One region of the Mammaliicoccus sciuri genome, then DNA from elsewhere that is predicted to be linked to it. Evidence: predicted binding sites of a transcription regulator. Region 1 holds the regulator's gene; each other region holds the start of a gene.
The links. Region 1 encodes CtsR, which represses protease genes until heat stress. Its sites were predicted from a motif close to ATGGTCAATAAAGGTCAAACA; they were not measured.

Region 1 (6,620 bases):
CGACCTTTAGAATCTGTTAAATGACCATCATCTAACACTTGTAACAAGATATTAAATACATCTGGATGTGCTTTTTCAATTTCGTCAAATAGGATAACTGAATATGGTTTACGTCTTACATTTTCAGTTAATTGTCCACCATCATCATGACCTACATAACCTGGAGGAGAACCTACTAAACGGCTGACAGAGTGTTTCTCCATAAACTCACTCATGTCCACTCTGATCATAGCATCTTCTTCACCGAACATTGCATCAGCTAATGTACGTGCAAGTTCAGTTTTACCAACACCTGTTGGTCCTAAGAATATGAAGCTACCAATTGGTCTCTTAGGATCTTTAAGACCAGCACGGGCACGTCTTACTGCTTTAGAAATTGATTTAACTGCATCGTTTTGACCGATTACACGTTCATGTAAGATAGTTTCTAAGTTTAGTAATCGTTCTGACTCAGTTTCGTTTAATTTCGTAATTGGAATACCTGTCCAATTTGCAACAACGACTGCGATATCTTCAGCAGTTACACAAGTGTTTTTCTCACCTTGTGCTTTTTTCCATTCGTTTTTAGTATCTTCTAATTGTTTTTCAAGTTTTGTTTGTTTATCTCTTAAATTAGCTGCATTTTCAAACTCTTGAGAATGTACGGCAGCATCTTTTTCTTTCTTAACTGTTTCTAATTCTGATTCAAGTTCTTTAAGACTTGGAGGTGTTGTATAGTTTCTAAGTCTTACTTTAGAACTTGCTTCATCGATTAAATCGATTGCTTTATCAGGTAGGAATCTATCTGAAATGTAACGGTCACTCATATTAACGGCCGCTTCAATCGCTTCATCTGAAATATTAATACGGTGATGCGCTTCGTAACGATCTCTCAAACCTTTTAAAATCGCAATTGAATCTTCAGTATTTGGTTCATCAACTGTTACAGGTTGGAAACGACGTTCTAATGCAGCATCTTTTTCAATATATTTACGGTATTCATCTAATGTAGTTGCACCGATACATTGTAGTTCTCCACGAGCTAATGCTGGTTTCAAGATGTTTGATGCGTCGATAGCACCTTCTGCTCCACCTGCACCAATCAGTGTGTGTAACTCATCGATGAATAACACGATATTGCCTGCTTGATGAATTTCTTCCATTACTTTTTTAAGTCTTTCTTCAAATTCACCACGATATTTAGTACCTGCTACAACAGTACCCATGTCTAATGACATAACGCGTTTACCTTTTAATGTTTCTGGTACTTCGTTTTGTACGATTGCTTGTGCTAAACCTTCAACGATAGCCGTTTTACCGACACCTGGTTCACCGATTAATACTGGATTGTTTTTAGTTCTTCTACTTAACACTTCAATGACACGTGTAATTTCATCTGAACGACCAACTACTGGATCTAACGTACCATCTTGCGCAATGACTGTTAAGTCTCTTGCTAATCCATCTAAAGTTGGTGTTGCTTGATTTTTAGTCGTTTGAGCATTTTTTGAACCTTGCTCTGGACTACCTAATGATTTAACAACTTGTGCTCTTGCTTTCGTGATATTTAAATCTAAATTAGCAAATACACGTGCTGCCACACCTTCGTTCTCACGAATTAATCCAAGTAATAGATGTTCTGTTCCAACAAATGTATGGTTTAACTTTCTTGCTTCATCCATTGAAAGTTCAATTACTTTCTTAGCTCTTGGTGTGTAATGAATCGCACCAACTTGTTCTTGACCTTGGCCAATTAAGTTTTCAACTTCTTTTGTTACTTTTTCTTCAGTAATACCGAAAGCATCTAACACTTTAGCTGCTATGCCTTCAGGTTCTTTCATTAAACCTAATAATAAATGTTCCGTACCTATATTTGAATGATTCAATCTCATTGCTTCTTCTTGTGCATGCGCTAATACACGTTGCGCACGTTCTGTTAATCTACCAAATAGCATAAACTAACCTCCTATTTTATATATGTTCTCTTAAAAAGGTTGCTCTTTGTTCATCTACAGATTGTTCCGCGTCATTACCTTCAAAGAATGGTGTTTGTATTGTAACCATTAAATTATCAAAATTAAAGTTATTACTCTCGATATGTCCTAAATCTATACCCAGTTTCATTTCACTTAATCTCAATGAAGCTTCTTCAACAGACATTAATTGTGCAGATTTCAATATTCCTTTCGCACGATGAACTCTGTCTTTTGTTTCCATGTGATTAAAACGATCAAGTCTTTGTCTAATTTGTTCTTCTTCACTAATGATTTGTTCAACAATTTGTGTTAAATCTTCAATGATTTCTTCTTCAGTCTTACCAAGTGTTAATTGATTGGAGATTTGATACACATGCCCAAGTGCACCTGTACCTTCACCATAAATTCCTCGAATAGTATATCCGAATCTATTGATAGCTTGTACAATTCTCTTCATACGTTTCATAATGCTTAAACCAGGTAAGTGCAACATAACACTCGCTCTTAACCCTGTTCCAATGTTCGTTGGACAAGTCGTTAAAAATCCGTGTTGTTCATCATATGAAATCGTTAGATGTTTATCAAGCTCATCATCTAATTTAGATGCTGTTTCATACAACTCGTTTAGCACAAGATTGTGACCCATAACTTGTATTCTAACGTGATCTTCTTCGTTGATCATAACACTTGTTGATTCATCTTCATTTAATAATACTGCACCAAATTTTTGTTTTGTCAGTGCCGGGCTAATGAGATGTTTGAACACGAGTTTATTCTGATCCAATTCACTTAAATCTGATAACTTCGTCAATTTCAATTCTGATAATGCTTTACTCACTTTTTCTATTACTTTATTGCCTGTTTCGTCATCTTCTTCATATTTGAGCGGATGAACTTCGTCTTGAAGGTTACGTGCAAGTCTTATTCTAGAACTCATGACAATTGGCGTGTCTTCTGTTTCTTTCATCCAATCGCTAATGTGTTCATTCATATGCTCTTCCATTTACTCGACCTCACCTTCTGCTTTCAATGCTTTTATTTCATCTCTTACAACTGCTGCATCTTCAAAGGCTTGCTCTTCAATTAAGCCTTTGAGTATTTTTTCTTTCTCAGCAATTTGTTGTTTGAGTTGTATTTTACTTCTTGAAGATACAGGTATTTTACCTGTATGCTCCCCACTGCCTGCTTGAACTCTTCTAATAATTTGCGGTACATCATCTTTAAAAGTTTCATAGCAGTCATGACAACCAAACTTACCAACTTTAGCAATATCTGTTAAAGTCATGCCACAAGTAGGACAGTGCTTTTCTTCTTGTGGTTGAACTTGTTTAAAGTTAATACCATGTTTACCTACTAAATATTGTAGAAATTGGTTCACAACAAATTCTTGGTCCAAATTTTGATCACTCATATGATCATCTTGGAAATAAAAATGTTCTGAAGCACAGTTTTTACATATCCATTGTTCTGTTTTATGTTTCTTACCTGTTGATGTTAATTGAATTGTTGCTTCTTCTTTACCACAAATTTCACAAAGCATACTGTCACTCCTTTTTAACTATAATGTATGACGGCAAGTATACGTTTCAATATATTTGCTCGAATAATATCTCTATATGGTATTTCTATTTGCAATGTATCTCTATGAAGTGTTTGAACAATCATTTTTTTCTCTCTATCTGTAATTAAGTCATTTTCGTACAAACCATCCACAATTCTAAATGCATTTGCTTGTGAGATTTGATCACCTGTCAATTCAATTAGATGTCTAATGAATGCTGATTGACTATTCGTTTCAACTTTTGAAATACGAATGTAACCACCGCCGCCTCTTTTACTTTCAATAGCGTATCCGTGCTCATTTGTAAATCTTGTTTTTATAACATAGTTTAATTGGGAAGGTACACAATCAAACTTTTCAGCAATATGTGCACGTTTAATTTCAACGACATCTCCTTGAGCCTCCTCTAGCAATTGCTTTAAGTATTGCTCAATGATATCCGACATGTTGTGCATTAATTCATCACCTCTTTTGACCTTCTTTGACTATATTATATGTTCTGTTGTTTATTATTTCAATTAATTTGTTTCTTTAAAAATTTTTAAAAATTTATACCGCTTTCAAAAGAAATAAGTTATCATATAAGGTAGGTTATGATTGAGTATAAACGAAGGGAAAGGTGTGTCAATTATGCATTATATTATCGGGATTATCGGTATCTTATTATTCCTATTTCTAGCATGGTTAGTAAGCTCTGATAAAATGCGTGTCAGATGGCAGTATATAGGATTAATGATCGTAATCCAGTTTATATTTGCTTTCTTATTATTAAAAACAACAGGTGGATTAACTATCATAGGTGGTATTTCAAGTGGTTTTGGCTACATCATAGCAAAAGCTATGGAAGGGATAAACTTCGTATTTGCGGGTATTGCAAATATCGATCCTAAGACAGATAAGCCTGTTTCAGTTTATTTCCTTAATGTATTAATGCCAATTGTGTTTGTATCAGCACTTATCGGTATTTTACAATATCTTAAAATCTTACCTTTTATCATTAAATATTTAGGTTTAGTCATTTCTAAAGTTAATGGTATGGGTAAATTAGAATCATATAATGCGGTCGCATCTGCAATTTTAGGTCAATCAGAAGTGTTTATTTCTATCAAAAAACAACTTCCATTAATTCCCAAACATCGTATGTATACATTAACAGCTTCAGCTATGTCTACAATATCTGCATCAATCGTTGGTGCATATTTTACAATGGTTGAGCCAAGATACGTTGTAACAGCTATCGTATTAAACTTATTCGGTGGATTTATTATGGCATCCATTATTAATCCATATACAGTAGATTCAAAAGAAGACGACATCATGATTCAAGAATCAGAAGAAAAACAATCATTCTTCGAAATGTTAGGTGAATATATTTTAGATGGTTTCAAAGTTGCCGTTATCGTAGCAGCAATGTTAATCGGTTATGTTGCATTAATCGGACTATTAAATGGTGTTACGTCTAACATTTTAAGTTTCGTTTCTGGCGGTTCAGTATCATGGGACTTCCAAACATTAATCGGATTTGTATTTGCACCATTTGCCTTCTTAACAGGGGTTCCTTGGGCAGATGCAGTACAATCAGGTAGTATTATGGCTACTAAAGTTCTTTCAAATGAATTTGTTGCGATGGGTATTTTACCTGATGCAGATATTTCAGAAAGAGCAAATGGTATCATTTCAGTATTCTTAGTTTCATTCGCAAACTTTGGTTCTATTGGTATCATCGCGGGTGCTGTTAAATCATTAAATGATAAACAAGGGGATAATGTCGCACGCTTCGGTATTAAATTATTATACGGTGCAACATTAGTATCATTCTTATCAGCTACAATCGCAGGATTTTTCTTATAATAAATAGAAGCAGTCTACAGAACAATAATCGTTCTGTAGACTGCTTTTTTGTTTGTTATACTTGTTCTGTTTGATATTGTTTCACGATTTCTTCAATGAAATACGCCATAATTTTGTAGTCTTCAGTAAGTTCCGGATGGAATGAAATACCTAAGTATTGATTTTGTCTTACAGCTACAATTCTATCTTCAACCTTAGATAATACCTCCACACCTTCATGAGCTGATTGTATGTGAGGTGCACGTATAAATACTGCATTAACCGCTTCTTCAATACCTTTAACATCTAAATCTTGTTCAAAGCTATCTACTTGTCTACCAAATGAATTTCTCTCAACAACAACGTCCAATTTATTTAAATGACTTTCTTGGCCGACTACTTCTTTTGCTAAAAGTATCAACCCAGCACAAGTTCCATACATAGGTAAGGAACTATTTCTAAGTGCTTCAGTAAAGCCGTATAAATCCATTAAACGACGCATAGTCGTTGATTCTCCACCAGGTAAGACTAAACCATCAATTTCATCTAATTGCTCTACATGCTTAATTGTAATACCTTCATGGCCAGCTTTTTCAATATGCTTTATATGTTCTCTTACAGCACCTTGTAAACCTAGGACACCTATCTTCATATTACCATCCACGCTCTTGCATACGTTCTTCTAATGATAATTGATTGATGTCTAAACCTTTCATAGCTGGTCCTAATTCTTTAGACAATTCGGCAATTAATTTATAATCTTGATAATGTGTAGTTGCTTGAACAATTGCTTTAGCAAATTTTTCTGGTGCTTCAGATTTAAAGATACCAGATCCAACGAATACACCATCAGCGCCTAATTCCATCATTAATGCAGCATCAGCTGGCGTTGCAACCCCACCTGCTGCAAAGTTTACAACTGGTAAACGACCTAAATCTTTAATTTCTTTTAATACTTCATATGGCGCACCAATATTTTTAGCTTCAGTCATAATTTCGTCGTCACTCATCACAACTAATTTACGCACTTCTGCATTCACTTGTCTCATATGACGAACTGCTTCAACTATATTACCAGTTCCTGGTTCACCTTTCGTACGTAACATTGCAGCACCTTCACCAATTCTACGTGCAGCCTCACCTAAATTACGGCAACCACAAACAAATGGCACTGTAAATTCATCTTTTTTCAAATGATATTCTTCATCAGCTGGTGTTAACACTTCTGACTCATCAATATAATCTACGCCCATTGATTCTAGTACGCGAGCTTC
Region 2 (6,620 bases), 350 kb from region 1:
GTCCGATAAAATAAAATATCGACCCGAAAACGGGATTTTCAGTCCGATAAATAAATTATCGACCCGAAAACGAAACATCAATATAATCTACGCTATTTCATAAGTGATTGCTACCTTAATATTACGGGAAAGATACACTTGTATTAGCCATTTATTTAATGTTTTTTGTGGTGTAATCATGTAAGATAAGAGTATATATGATCGTTAAAGGAGAACTGTTATGCAACCTATCGACAAAACTAATGTAAAAAATGAACTTCTCGTAGTTACAGGAATGTCCGGTGCGGGTAAATCAGTCGCGCTACAAGCTCTAGAAGATTTAGGATACTTTTGTGTTGATAATTTACCACCTATATTATTGCAAAAATTTGTTGATTTAATGGATCAAGGGAATCCTTCTTTATCAAAAGTTGCAATTGGTATCGATTTAAGAGGTAAGGATTTCTTTGGTAATTTAAGAGATGAATTAGATTATATACAAAGTGAGAAAAAAGTATTAGTAGATATTTTATTTTTAGAAGCGAGCGATAAAAAATTAATTTCTAGATATAAAGAAACTAGAAGAACGCATCCTTTAAGTGAGGAAGGTAGTTTATTATCTGCAATTGAAAGAGAAAGATCTTTATTAAGTGATATTAAAGGTATCAGTAACTTTGTGATTGATACGACTGAAAAGAAACCTAAAGAATTGAAACAAGAACTTGTAGAAGCATTTGAAGAAGATCCTTCTACAACATTTCAAGTAAGAGTGATGAGCTTTGGATTCAAACATGGTATGCCCATTGATGCAGATATAGTCTTTGATGTACGATTTTTGCCAAATCCATATTATGTTGAAGAGTTAAGACCTATGACAGGTCTCGACGATGAAGTTTATCAATATGTGATGAAATGGAAAGAGACGAATACATTTTATAAAAAGTTTAGTGATCTGTTAATGTTTATGTTGCCAGGTTATAAGAAAGAAGGGAAATCCCAATTGACGATTGCAATCGGTTGTACAGGTGGTCAACATAGGTCTGTTGCACTTGCAAAACGTTTAGGTGAAGATATTAAAGAGAACTTTGACTATGCTGTGTATACATCACATCGCGATGCACATATTGAAAGTAAGCCAAAATCATGAAAAAATTAAAAGTCGTCTTAATTGGCGGAGGAACCGGCCTTTCTGTATTAGCAAGAGGGTTAAAGGAATATCCAATAGATATTACAGCCATCGTAACTGTAGCAGATGATGGTGGTAGTACTGGTAAAATTCGTGATGTGATGGATATACCTGCTCCTGGCGATATCAGAAACGTATTAGCAGCACTTAGTGACACAGAACCAATGCTTGAAAAGTTGTTCCAATATCGTTTTGAAGAAGAAGAACTTGGAAGTCATTCAATTGGAAATTTATTGCTAGCTGCCATGACAAATATTACGGATGATTTTGGACATGCTGTAAAAGAATTAAGTAAGTTGTTGAATATTAAAGGGCAAGTCATTCCATCAACAACAAGAAGTGTTGTACTGAATGCAGTTATGTCAGATGGTGAAATCATTGTCGGAGAATCTAAAATTCCTAAGACAGATAAGAAAATTGAAAAAGTATTTTTAACGCCTCAAGATATTGAACCGATGAAAGAAGCAATAGATGCGATTGAAGAAGCAGATTTAATCGTTATGGGACCAGGTTCTTTATATACAAGTATAATGCCTAATTTAATTTTGAATAAAGTTAAAGATGCAATTGTTAATACTGAAGCGGAAAGATTATATGTATGTAACCTTATGACTCAAAAAGGTGAAACAACAGGTTATTCAGTAAGTGACCATGTTAAAGCTATTCATGACCATGTAGGCGCATCATTTATTGACTTTGTAATATGTCAAAATGAGCGTTTCGATAAAGATATCTTATTAAGATATGAACAAGAAGAAGCTAAACAAGTTGAATTTGATGGTGAGAAATTGAAAGACATGGGTGTACAATGTATTCATGATAATGAATTAGTGAGTATCACACCTCATCAATACATTAGACATAATAATAAAGTATTGGCACAACTCATTTATGAAATCGCCTTGAGAGAAATCAGTACAATTCAATATAAGAAAGATAAGTAATCGTTTTGTCTAGAGAAAACAGACAAACGAAAATAGATATTTAATGAAGCAAATGAGACACTCATTCATGTCCAATTTGCTTCATTTTTTTATGGAAATCAAGTAATATAAATGTAAGGGTTTTCAATGCGGGGTGATGGGTCATGAAAAGTGTTCAAATATTAATGGTGATATTAGGTTGTGTATTTTTACTCATAGGTTTAATAGCAAATCAGCAGATAGGTATTACATTTTTAATCATTGGTTTGGCGATGATTTTATTTGGGGTTATTAAAGAACCTTCAAGTAAAACATAAAAAGTTCAAGTTTAAAAACTTGATACGCCCGGCTATTCCATGTAATATGAAATAGATACAAAACGTATGATATGTCTTTTGGCATATCATTATTTTTATGTGCGTATAAACTAAGAAAGGATGATCTGCTGTGAGCTTTGCTTCAGAAATGAAAAATGAATTAACTAGAATTGAAGTAGATGATTGTTGCGCCAAGGCAGAACTTTCAGCTTTGATTAGAATGAACGGTAATTTAAGTATATCTAATCAGCAATTTGTTATAAATGTACAAACTGAAAATGCAGCGATAGCACGTCGAATATTTTCATTAATAAAAAAATGCTTCGGTGTTGAAGTTGAATTATTAGTGAGAAAGAAAATGAAACTTAAGAAAAATAATATATATATTAGTCGAATTAAAGTAAAAGCTAAAGAAATATTAGATGAACTTGGTATTTTACAAGATGGCATGTTTAAACATGAAATAGACAAAGATATATTACAAAAAGATTGTTGTAAAAGAAGTTATTTAAGAGGAGCATTTCTTGCTGGAGGTTCTGTTAATAATCCAGAGACTTCTTCATATCATCTTGAAATCTTTTCATTATACGAAAAACATTCAGCAGATTTAACCGCACTCATGAATCAATATGATTTAAATGCTAAATTATTAGAGCGCAAAAAAGGATTTATCAGTTATTTGAAAGAAGCCGAAAAGATTTCTGATTTCTTAAGTTTGATTGGTGGCTACCAAGCATTACTTAAGTTTGAAGATGTAAGAATTATTCGAGATATGAGAAACTCTGTTAATCGATTAGTCAATTGTGAGACGGCTAACTTGAACAAAACAGTGAGTGCCGCCATGAAACAAGTTGAGAGCATTCAGCTCATCGATAAAGAAATTGGTATCGATAACTTGCCAGATCGTTTAAGAGAAGTTGCAAGACTTAGAATAGATAATCAAGATGTTTCAATTAAAGAATTAGGCGAAATGGTAAGCACAGGTAAAATTTCTAAATCAGGTATTAATCATAGATTACGTAAATTAAATGAAATGGCAGAAAAAATTAGAAACGGCGAGACAATTCAACAATAAAAGAAGCAACTGGGACAATAAATGTCTCAGGTGCTTCTATTTTTATAATTTATTTAATATCTTCTGGATGCATAACATCGTCGATTAAACCGTATTCTTTAGCTTCTTCAGCTGTTAAGAAGTTATCACGATCAGTGTCTTTTTCAATTTTTTCAATTGGTTGTCCAGTTCTTTCAGATAAAATTTTATTTAATTTCTCACGTGTACGTAAAATATGGCGAGCTGCAATTTCAATTTCAGTAGCTTGTCCTTGTGCACCGCCAAGTGGTTGGTGAATCATAACTTCACTATTTGGTAATGCATAACGTTTACCTTTAGCACCAGCTGCTAGTAGGAATGAACCCATAGATGCTGCCATACCAATACAAATAGTTTGAACATCAGGTTTGATGTGTTGGATTGTATCGTAAATCGCAAATCCTGCTGTTACGCTACCACCTGGAGAGTTGATATATAAGTAAATATCTTTCTCAGAGTCTTGAGCTTGTAAGAATAGTAATTGTGAAACGATTGAGTTAGCTACATTGTCATCGATAGCTGACCCTAACATAATAATGCGGTCTTTCAATAAACGTGAATAAATATCATAAGCGCGTTCTCCGCGATTTGTTGTTTCAATAACTGTTGGTATTAAATTCATCAGTTAATCCTCCTTTGAATATCTTAATGACCATATCATACACTACAAAGTCAAACATGGTCAAAAAATATGACCTACTGATGAATATTATAACTTAAATAGCTGATTTATACACTGGGAATTTGTGATATGAGTTGTCAATGTTAGCATAAATGATATAATAGTTTCCGTAATCAACGAGCTGTGTGCAGTGAATTTGTGTGACTTCTATATTAAAATAGTCACATCTCTTTCTGATGAAATACTCCCTTTGAGTTGTATTCATTTTGCCTTCACTCCTTAATAGTTGATAATTCTATTATATAGACAATATATTAAGTAGATATAAAGTGTTTATTAAGACTTATCTCTCCGTAGTGTAACGGATAACACGCAAGATTCCGGTTCTTGAAATGGGCGTTCGATTCGTCTCGGGGAGGCTTACTTTGTAAAGGATGATTTGGATGACAATTAAATTTTATGTTGGAACAAATTGTGGTTTATGTGAAGATGCTAAGATTCAAATTGAATTTTTTAAAGAATCGTACGATCATGAAATAAAAATAGATACTATTAATATTGAAGAAGATGATACATTACTTGAAAAATATATGTTAAGAATTCCTGTTGTTGAATATGATGGACAAGTTCTACAAGAAGGAACTATTGATTTCATCACATTGACAGATGCATATGATCAAATGAAATAATAGGAAACGCTTTTAACTTGCATTCTCTATATAAGGGGTGTATTATAAAAATGCAAACAGATATTATTTTTTTGACCCGCATGGGACGAAAAACGTCTAACCCAGGTTAGATATTGCCCATCTGTTAATCTTTGAGGAGGCGACTTGTTTATGGAAGATTTACTAAAAGTACAACATAGACTAGTTCCTGATTTGATTGACAAGATGTATCGACGCTTTAATATTTTATCGACAATCGAGAAAAAGCAGCCTATAGGTCGAAGAACGTTGAGTGATGTTATGAATGTCACTGAACGGGTATTGAGAACTGAGATAGAAATTTTAAAACAACAAGATTTAATCAGCGTTCAGTCAACTGGTATGAAATTGACTGAAACAGGCGAGCAAACGCTTGATTCTTTATCGCATTATTTAACACTTTATTCTAGTTTTAATCATATTGAAGAAGAAATTTTTAATCGATATGGTGTGAAAGCTCATATAGTGAGAGGTAATTCGGATTTAGATGAGATGGTTAAAGCAGAAATGGGTAATGTTACTGCTGAATTACTAGAACAGTCATTATACGATCATGCTTCAGTATCAGTAACTGGTGGTTCAACAATGGCAAGAGTGAGTGAGTCATTACATCCATTAGATAAAGACATTTTGTTCACGCCAGCGCGTGGTGGTTTGGGTGAAAACGTTGTGTTTCAAGCGAATACAATTTGCGCAAGCATGGCAAATCGTACAGGTGGGTCATATAAAGTCTTGTATGTTCCAGACCAAGTGAGCGAAAGTTCATACGAAACTTTGCTGAAAGAACCTGCAGTTATTGAGGTGCTAGATGCAATACGTCGTTCAGATTTTATTATTCACGGTATTGGTGATGCGCTGAAGATGGCGGAAAGAAGGAAGACTTCTGAAGCAGTATTAAGCCAATTGAAACATCATCATGCTGTCGGAGAAGCTTTTGGTTATTATTTCAATGACAAAGGTGAAGTCGTGCATCGTGTTAAGACAATCGGTTTGCAACTAGAAGACTTAACAACAAAGACAAACATTTTTGCAGTAGCAGGTGGGACATCTAAAGCAGAAGCGATAAAAGCTTATCTTGAGATTGCACCTAAGAATACAATTCTTATCACTGATGAAGGTGCTGCAAAAGCAATAATCAATTTGGAATAAAAGGTTATTTAACCTTTTTGAATAAAAAATAAAAAGGAGGCCATCATAATGGCAACTAAAGTAGCAATTAATGGTTTTGGTAGAATAGGTCGTTTAGCATTTAGAAGATTACAAGAAGTTGAAAATATCGAAGTAGTAGCAATCAACGATTTAACAGATGACGCAATGTTAGCTCATTTATTAAAATATGATTCAACACAAGGTCGTTTCAAAGACGAAGTAGAAGTTATCGAAGGCGGATTCCGCGTAAACGGTAGAGAAATCAAAACTTTCGAAAATCCTAACCCTAAAGAATTACCATGGGGCGATTTAGATATCGATGTAGTATTAGAATGTACTGGTTTCTTCGCTGACAAAGACAAAGCTTCAGCTCACATCGAAGCAGGTGCTAAAAAAGTATTAATTTCAGCTCCAGCATCAGGTGACTTAAAAACTATCGTTTATAACGTTAACCATGATGAATTAGACGGATCTGAAGAAATCGTTTCAGGTGCATCTTGTACAACTAACTGTTTAGCTCCAATGGCTAAAGTATTAAATGATGAATTTGGTATCGTTGAAGGTTTAATGATGACAATTCACGCTTACACTGGTGACCAAAATACTTTAGATGCTCCACATGCTAAAGGTGACTTCCGTCGTGC
Region 3 (6,620 bases), 530 kb from region 1:
TGGATATTTCTATTATATAAATTCTCCAGAATTTCTAAACTCACATAACCAGCACCGACAATTAATGCAGACTGGACATTTTCTTTTTGAATGAAGTCTTCTATTTTGTCAGTATCTACTAAGTTTCTTAATGTAAATACGCGATCAGATTGAAAACCTAAATGTCTTGCACGACAACCCGGACTTAAAATAAGTTTGTCATATGCATCTTCAAAAATTTCACCAGTTTCATGGTTTTTAATCGTGATTGTTTTTTTAGCATCATTTAATTCAATCGCTTCGTGATAAGTTTTGACTTTAATATGCTTTTTGTCTTTAAATTGTTCAGGTGTTGCTGATAACATCATATCTCTATCTTCTACGACTTCTCCTAAATAATAGGGAAGGCCACAGTTTGCGAAGCTCATATCTCTATCTTTTTCATAAACTGTAATATCACTATCCGGATCAAGTCGTCGAATTTGCGATGCAACTGTTGCGCCTCCAGCAACTGCACCGATTACGATAATTTTAGCCACTTACCATCACTCCTTATAATAGAATATAGCGACTGTGCCACTACCAGTGTGTGAACATATAACTGGTCCGATATTTGAAATGACAACATCTTTAGGTGAAAGATTTGATTGTATCAGTGCTTTAATTTTTTCTGCTTCTTCAATATCATCAGCATGTGTCATATAAATAATGTCATCAGAGTAATCACTATTTTCTTTTTTCATCTTATCTATAATGGCATGCCATAATTTTTTAGAACCACGATATTTCTCAATCGGAACAAGTTTACCTTCTTCAACATGAAGGAGTGGCTTAATATTTAATAAATTACCTAAGAATGCTTGTCCTTTAGAAAGTCTGCCACCACTAGCTAAATAGTTTAAATCTTTAACTGTAAATAAGTGTCTAATTTTATCAATTCGCTCTTTAATATAAGCGTCAAGCTCTTCAAATGTATATGACTGTTCAATTTTATCTTGTACATCGAGAATCAATTTACCGCATCCCATTGATGCACTTAATGTGTCATATATCGTTAAATCAAGGTCTGGGTATGTTTCTTTCACTTGTTCTTTAACTAAGCAAGCCGTTTGATATGTCCCACTTAAAGCACTACTAAAAGCTAGGTAAATGGCTTGTTCTTTCTTTTCTGCAACTTCAGTAAATACTTTTGTCATTTGTTCCATAGTAGCTTGATTCGTCTTTGGATGTTTATTGTTTTTAATTGCTGCTAATACTTCTTCGTTTGAGATTTCGTATTGATCAACTTTATTTTGATCATCAATGACAATTCCGAAAGGTAAGAAGTAAAATCCTTTTTCTTCAATTTGTGATAACGTTAAATCTGAACCACTATCCACGATCATTTTCATGTAAAAATCCCCTTACATATTTAATTCAAAATGTTTGTTTAAGTATTTTCCGATACCATCATTATTATTAGTGTCTGTAACTTCTGTTGCAATTTCTTTAAGTTCTGGAATAGCATTTCCCATTGCGATACCATAATTGGCAAATTGAATCATTTCAAAATCATTATCTTCATCACCAAAAGCAATAATATTATCAAAATCTATATCTAAATATTCAGCGACATATTTTACCGCTTTACCTTTGTTAATACCCTTTTTAACAATTTCAATAACAGGAAAAGGAGCACCCCAACGACGATGTTCTATAAATTCAGCATAGTGTTTATTTAAATGTCTTTTAATACGTGGAATCTCACTTTCTTCTGCTTGAATTAATAAACTCGTAGGAGATTCAGGTAGTAATTGATCAAGTTCTCCATATTTTATTTCAGGATTGCCCATGCTAAAACCTTCAAATAGTGATTGATCATAGTTGTTGATATACACTTGGTCTTTAACTTCAGCAATAATATTTTTAATATCAAGTTGACTAATATCTTTATAAATTTTGTATGCGATACGCGTATCAAATTGCTCATGTTTCGTTGGGAACCTATTATCTGTTGGATGATGAATATAAGCACCATTAAAATTAATAATCGGGGTATTCATATTCATTGCATTGTAATAATCCACACTTGCTCGATATGGTCTACCAGTTGAAATCATAATTTCATGACCGGATTTTTTTAAATACTGTAATACTTTTTTAGTAAAAGGTGAGATGCGCTTTTCATCATTTAATAATGTGCCATCTAAATCTAAACAAATTAAATGTTTTTCCATATCGATAACTCCTTACCATTTTTCTTTATGATACATACAATAATATCATATCATTTTCTTTAACCCATGCTTTAAATTTGATATATTATATATAGTAACTTTTAGAATGAGGTGAAAATATGGAAGAAGCAATGAAAGATAGTATTATCGGTGCACTTGAGAATGTAATTGACCCAGAACTAGGAATAGACATAGTTAACTTAGGTCTTGTATATAATGTTGACTTAGACGACGAAGGATTATGCACAGTAGAAATGACTTTAACTTCTATGGGTTGTCCAATGGGGCCACAAATTATAGATCAGGTTAAAACTGCATTAGCAGAATTACCTGAAATTAAAGAAACAGAAGTTAACATTGTCTGGAATCCACCATGGGGCAAAGACAAAATGTCACGTTACGCTAAAATTGCATTAGGTGTAAGCTAAAAGTAATCAAAAAGCAGTAGAGCATCATGTTTAGAACATGCAGCTCTACTGCTTTTGTTGTTTATAATTGTCTTATTCTATCCTACATATGGATAAAGGACAATTTTCGCAATTGATGGCTTTCTTTAAATAATCTAAGTCGTGTATGGTGATTTTTTTATGATTGATGGAGATGATTTTCTCTTTCTTTAAATTACTCAACATACGGTTAACACTTTCTCTTGTTACATTACAAAAATTGGCTAATTCATGATTGGTTAAATCTACATTGATCAAAATGCTATTATCATCTTGTATGCCATAAGTATTTGCTAATTTAATCAATATTGAATAGAATGCACCTGTTTTCCCTAGTGTATAGACATCTCTAATTTGATATTCATTTTTTTCGTTTTCATTTTGTACCCACAGTAACCACTCATATTTAAGCACTTCATCATTTAAAATGGCTTCTTCGAATTGTACTTTAGGAATACTAAATACGACAGCTGCTTCTTTTACTCTTGCTGAAAGGCTATGTGTCTTTCTGCCACAAAATAATGTTGTCGAACCGAAAATACTATGTCTGCCTAATAGTTTAGTATTAAATTCTTTCCCGTCTTCCATTACGCGATGTGTAATGACTTTTCCCTCTACAATTACATAAATATGATTACATAAGTCTCCAGTATGGTATATATAATGGTGGGCATTAAAATGGTGTCGTTGACCATGTTGAATAATATACTCAATAATTGAAGTTGCTTCTGTATATGTAGTTTGCAAAAGATCACTTCCCCTTATGATTTCACTTATAGTTTACCATAAAATGTCATAAAAAAGCTTTGTAATTTTGGTGCTTTATATTTGTCAAAGAAGGTCAAAAGGTATATAATCAAATTAAGGTCAAAGATAGTCAAACTATTGACCGTTGAAAATTTAAAGAGGTGATACATTTGGATATTAATCAGATGACATATTCCGTACAAAGTGCAATTGAACAAGCACAACAATTATCACAATCATATCAACTACAAAATATTGAAATAGAAGCTGTATTACTAGCAGCATTAAATGAAGATGAAAGTATTTATAAAAGAACGCTTGAAAGAGCAAATATTGATACAGAAATTTTAAAAGATAAATATGAACAAAAGTTAAAACAATATTCTGTAGTTAAAGGTGATAACGTCCAATATGGACAATATATTTCGCCAAAGCTTAATGAATTATTTAATAAAGCAGCTAAAATTAAAGAAGAAATGCAAGATGACTATATGTCTATGGAGCATATCTTAAAAGCAGCTATCGAGGTTGACCAAACAACAATCGATATTGTAGGCAATAAAAAAGAAGTCGTTAATGAAATTATTAATAAAATAAGAGGAGGGAATCGTGTGACATCACAAAATCCTGAAGTACAATATGAAGCATTATCTAAATACGGTAGAGATTTAGTCGAAGAAGTTCGAAAAGGGAAAATGGATCCTGTAATCGGTAGAGATGAGGAAATTCGTAATACGATTCGTATATTAAGTAGAAAAATTAAAAATAACCCAGTATTAATAGGTGAGCCTGGTGTTGGTAAAACAGCCATTGTAGAAGGACTTGCTCAACGAATTGTTAAAAGAGATGTTCCTGAATCACTATTAGATAAAATAATTTTTGAATTAGATTTATCAGCACTAGTAGCTGGTGCCAAATTCCGCGGTGAATTTGAAGAAAGATTAAAAGCAGTCTTAAAAGAAGTTAAAGAATCTGAAGGAAGAATTTTATTATTCATTGATGAAATTCATATGTTAGTTGGCGCAGGTAAAACAGACGGTGCAATGGATGCAGGTAACATGCTTAAACCAATGTTAGCAAGAGGTGAGTTACACTGTATCGGTGCAACAACTTTAAATGAATATCGTCAATACATTGAAAAAGACTCAGCATTAGAAAGACGTTTCCAAAAAGTAAACGTTAAAGAACCTGACTTAGAAGATACTATTTCAATTTTAAGAGGTTTGAAAGAAAGATATGAAGTACACCATGGTGTTCGTATTCAAGATAGAGCATTAGTGGCAGCAACTGAATTATCAGATAGATATATTACAGATAGATTCTTACCAGACAAAGCGATAGATTTAGTAGACCAAGCTTGTGCAACAATACGTACAGAAATGGGTTCTAATCCAACTGAGTTAGATGCTGTAAATAGACGTGTCATGCAGTTAGAAATTGAAGAAAATGCACTTAAATCAGAATCTGATCAAAGCAGTCAAATTCGTTTGGAAGAATTACAAAAAGAATTAGCCGATGAAAAAGAAAAACAACAACAATTACAAAGTAAAGTTGAACAAGAGAAAGAACAAATCAAATCATTACAAGATAAAAGAGCAGAATTAGATGAATGTAAACAAGCACTTGAAAATGCAGAAAATCAATATGATTTAGCTAAAGCAGCAGAACTTAAACACGGCAAGATTCCACAAATAGAAGCAGAATTAAAAGAATTAGAAGAAGCATTTGCTGAAGAAACAGGATCTGATCATGACCGACTTATTAGAGAAGTTGTAACAGATGAAGAAATTGGTTATATCGTCAGTCAATGGACAGGTATCCCAGTATCAAGACTTGTTGAAACTGAAAGAGAAAAATTACTTAAACTTTCAGACATTCTACATGAAAGAGTTGTAGGTCAAGATGAAGCAGTAGATTTAGTGTCAGATGCTGTTGTAAGAGCACGAGCAGGTATTAAAGATCCTAATAGACCAATTGGTAGTTTCTTATTCTTAGGACCTACTGGTGTTGGTAAAACTGAATTAGCTAAGACATTAGCAGCAACATTATTTGATTCTGAAAAACATATGATCAGAATTGATATGAGTGAATATATGGAAAAACACTCTGTAGCACGTTTGATTGGTGCACCTCCAGGTTATGTAGGTTATGAAGAAGGTGGCCAATTAACAGAAGCGGTTAGAAGACAACCATATTCAGTTATTTTATTAGATGAAATTGAAAAAGCACATAATGATGTGTTTAATGTATTACTTCAATTATTAGATGAAGGTAGATTAACAGATGCAAAAGGTCGCAGTGTTGATTTTAAAAATACAATTATCATTATGACAAGTAACATTGGATCACAATATTTATTAGATGGTGTTACTGAAAATGGTGAAATTGAAGAATCAACTAAAAAACAAGTAGACGACAGCTTGCATGCTTACTTTAAACCAGAAATATTAAACAGAATGGACGATATCGTATTATTCAAACCATTATCTATTAAAGATATGAGTCATATCGTAGATCATATTATTACAAACTTAAACATTCGATTAGTAGACCAGCACATCAAAGTGAGTGTAGACCAAGATGTGAAAGAGTGGATAGCTGAAGAAGCATATGAACCACAATTTGGTGCAAGACCATTGAAACGATTTGTACAAAGACAAATTGAAACACCATTAGCAAGATTAATGATCGGTCAAGAATTAAAAGAAGGTACAATAGTAAACGTACACTTAGTAGATGGTGAAGTTAAATTTGAAGTAAATGCATAATAAAGTATCCCGTCATGTAATTGGCGGGATTTTTTGGTGTTGTGTATAAGGTAGCAAGGAAGTAATTAGCAAGTTAGGTGAGACGTGCAAATACTGGGGTCGTTATTAGCAGTTTCGGTTAGAGGTGCAAATACTGGGGTTGTTATTAGCAGGTTTGGTTAGAAGTGCAAATACTGAGTGAGTTAGTAACACTTCAGATGAGTTTTGTAATTATAGCGGTCCATAGTAACACTTCGGCCGAGTTTTGTAATTATGGGTATCCTTAGTAACAATTCGACCGAGTTTTGTAAATAAGGATGTCCATAGTAACACTTTGGCTGAGTTTTGTAATTAAGGGGGGTCCTTAGTAACACTTCGTCCAAGTTTTGTAAATAAGGATGTCCATAGTAACACTTCGGCCGAGTTTTGTAATTAACGCCCCTGTTATGAACAAGTTTGGCGAGAAGTGGAATATGTCCATATAA

Region 2: the regulator CtsR is predicted to act here: its motif matches at 4,167-4,187, upstream of clpP (ATP-dependent Clp endopeptidase proteolytic subunit ClpP).
Region 3: the regulator CtsR is predicted to act here: its motif matches at 3,469-3,489, upstream of clpB (ATP-dependent chaperone ClpB).

What each region holds. Positions count from the first base shown of each region.
Region 1 covers NZ_CP094824.1:2,735,490-2,742,109, forward strand. The annotation lists gene MUA60_RS14430 (ATP-dependent Clp protease ATP-binding subunit) at 1-1,934, opposite strand, end outside; gene MUA60_RS14435 (protein arginine kinase) at 1,951-2,958, opposite strand; gene MUA60_RS14440 (excinuclease ABC subunit B) at 2,959-3,495, opposite strand; gene MUA60_RS14445 (CtsR family transcriptional regulator) at 3,510-3,971, opposite strand; gene MUA60_RS14450 (NupC/NupG family nucleoside CNT transporter) at 4,147-5,367, shown strand; gene pdxT (pyridoxal 5'-phosphate synthase glutaminase subunit PdxT) at 5,423-5,998, opposite strand; gene pdxS (pyridoxal 5'-phosphate synthase lyase subunit PdxS) at 6,000-6,620, opposite strand, start outside.
Region 2 covers NZ_CP094824.1:2,389,079-2,395,698, reverse strand. The annotation lists gene rapZ (RNase adapter RapZ) at 221-1,126, shown strand; gene MUA60_RS12545 (gluconeogenesis factor YvcK family protein) at 1,123-2,109, shown strand; gene MUA60_RS12540 (hypothetical protein) at 2,253-2,405, shown strand; gene whiA (DNA-binding protein WhiA) at 2,536-3,480, shown strand; gene clpP (ATP-dependent Clp endopeptidase proteolytic subunit ClpP) at 3,530-4,120, opposite strand; gene MUA60_RS12525 (glutaredoxin family protein) at 4,564-4,809, shown strand; gene MUA60_RS12520 (sugar-binding transcriptional regulator) at 4,960-5,976, shown strand; gene gap (type I glyceraldehyde-3-phosphate dehydrogenase) at 6,025-6,620, shown strand, end outside.
Region 3 covers NZ_CP094824.1:2,206,202-2,212,821, reverse strand. The annotation lists gene MUA60_RS11475 (CoA-disulfide reductase) at 1-518, opposite strand, end outside; gene MUA60_RS11470 (DegV family protein) at 525-1,370, opposite strand; gene MUA60_RS11465 (Cof-type HAD-IIB family hydrolase) at 1,383-2,195, opposite strand; gene MUA60_RS11460 (metal-sulfur cluster assembly factor) at 2,315-2,623, shown strand; gene MUA60_RS11455 (Crp/Fnr family transcriptional regulator) at 2,696-3,388, opposite strand; gene clpB (ATP-dependent chaperone ClpB) at 3,559-6,156, shown strand.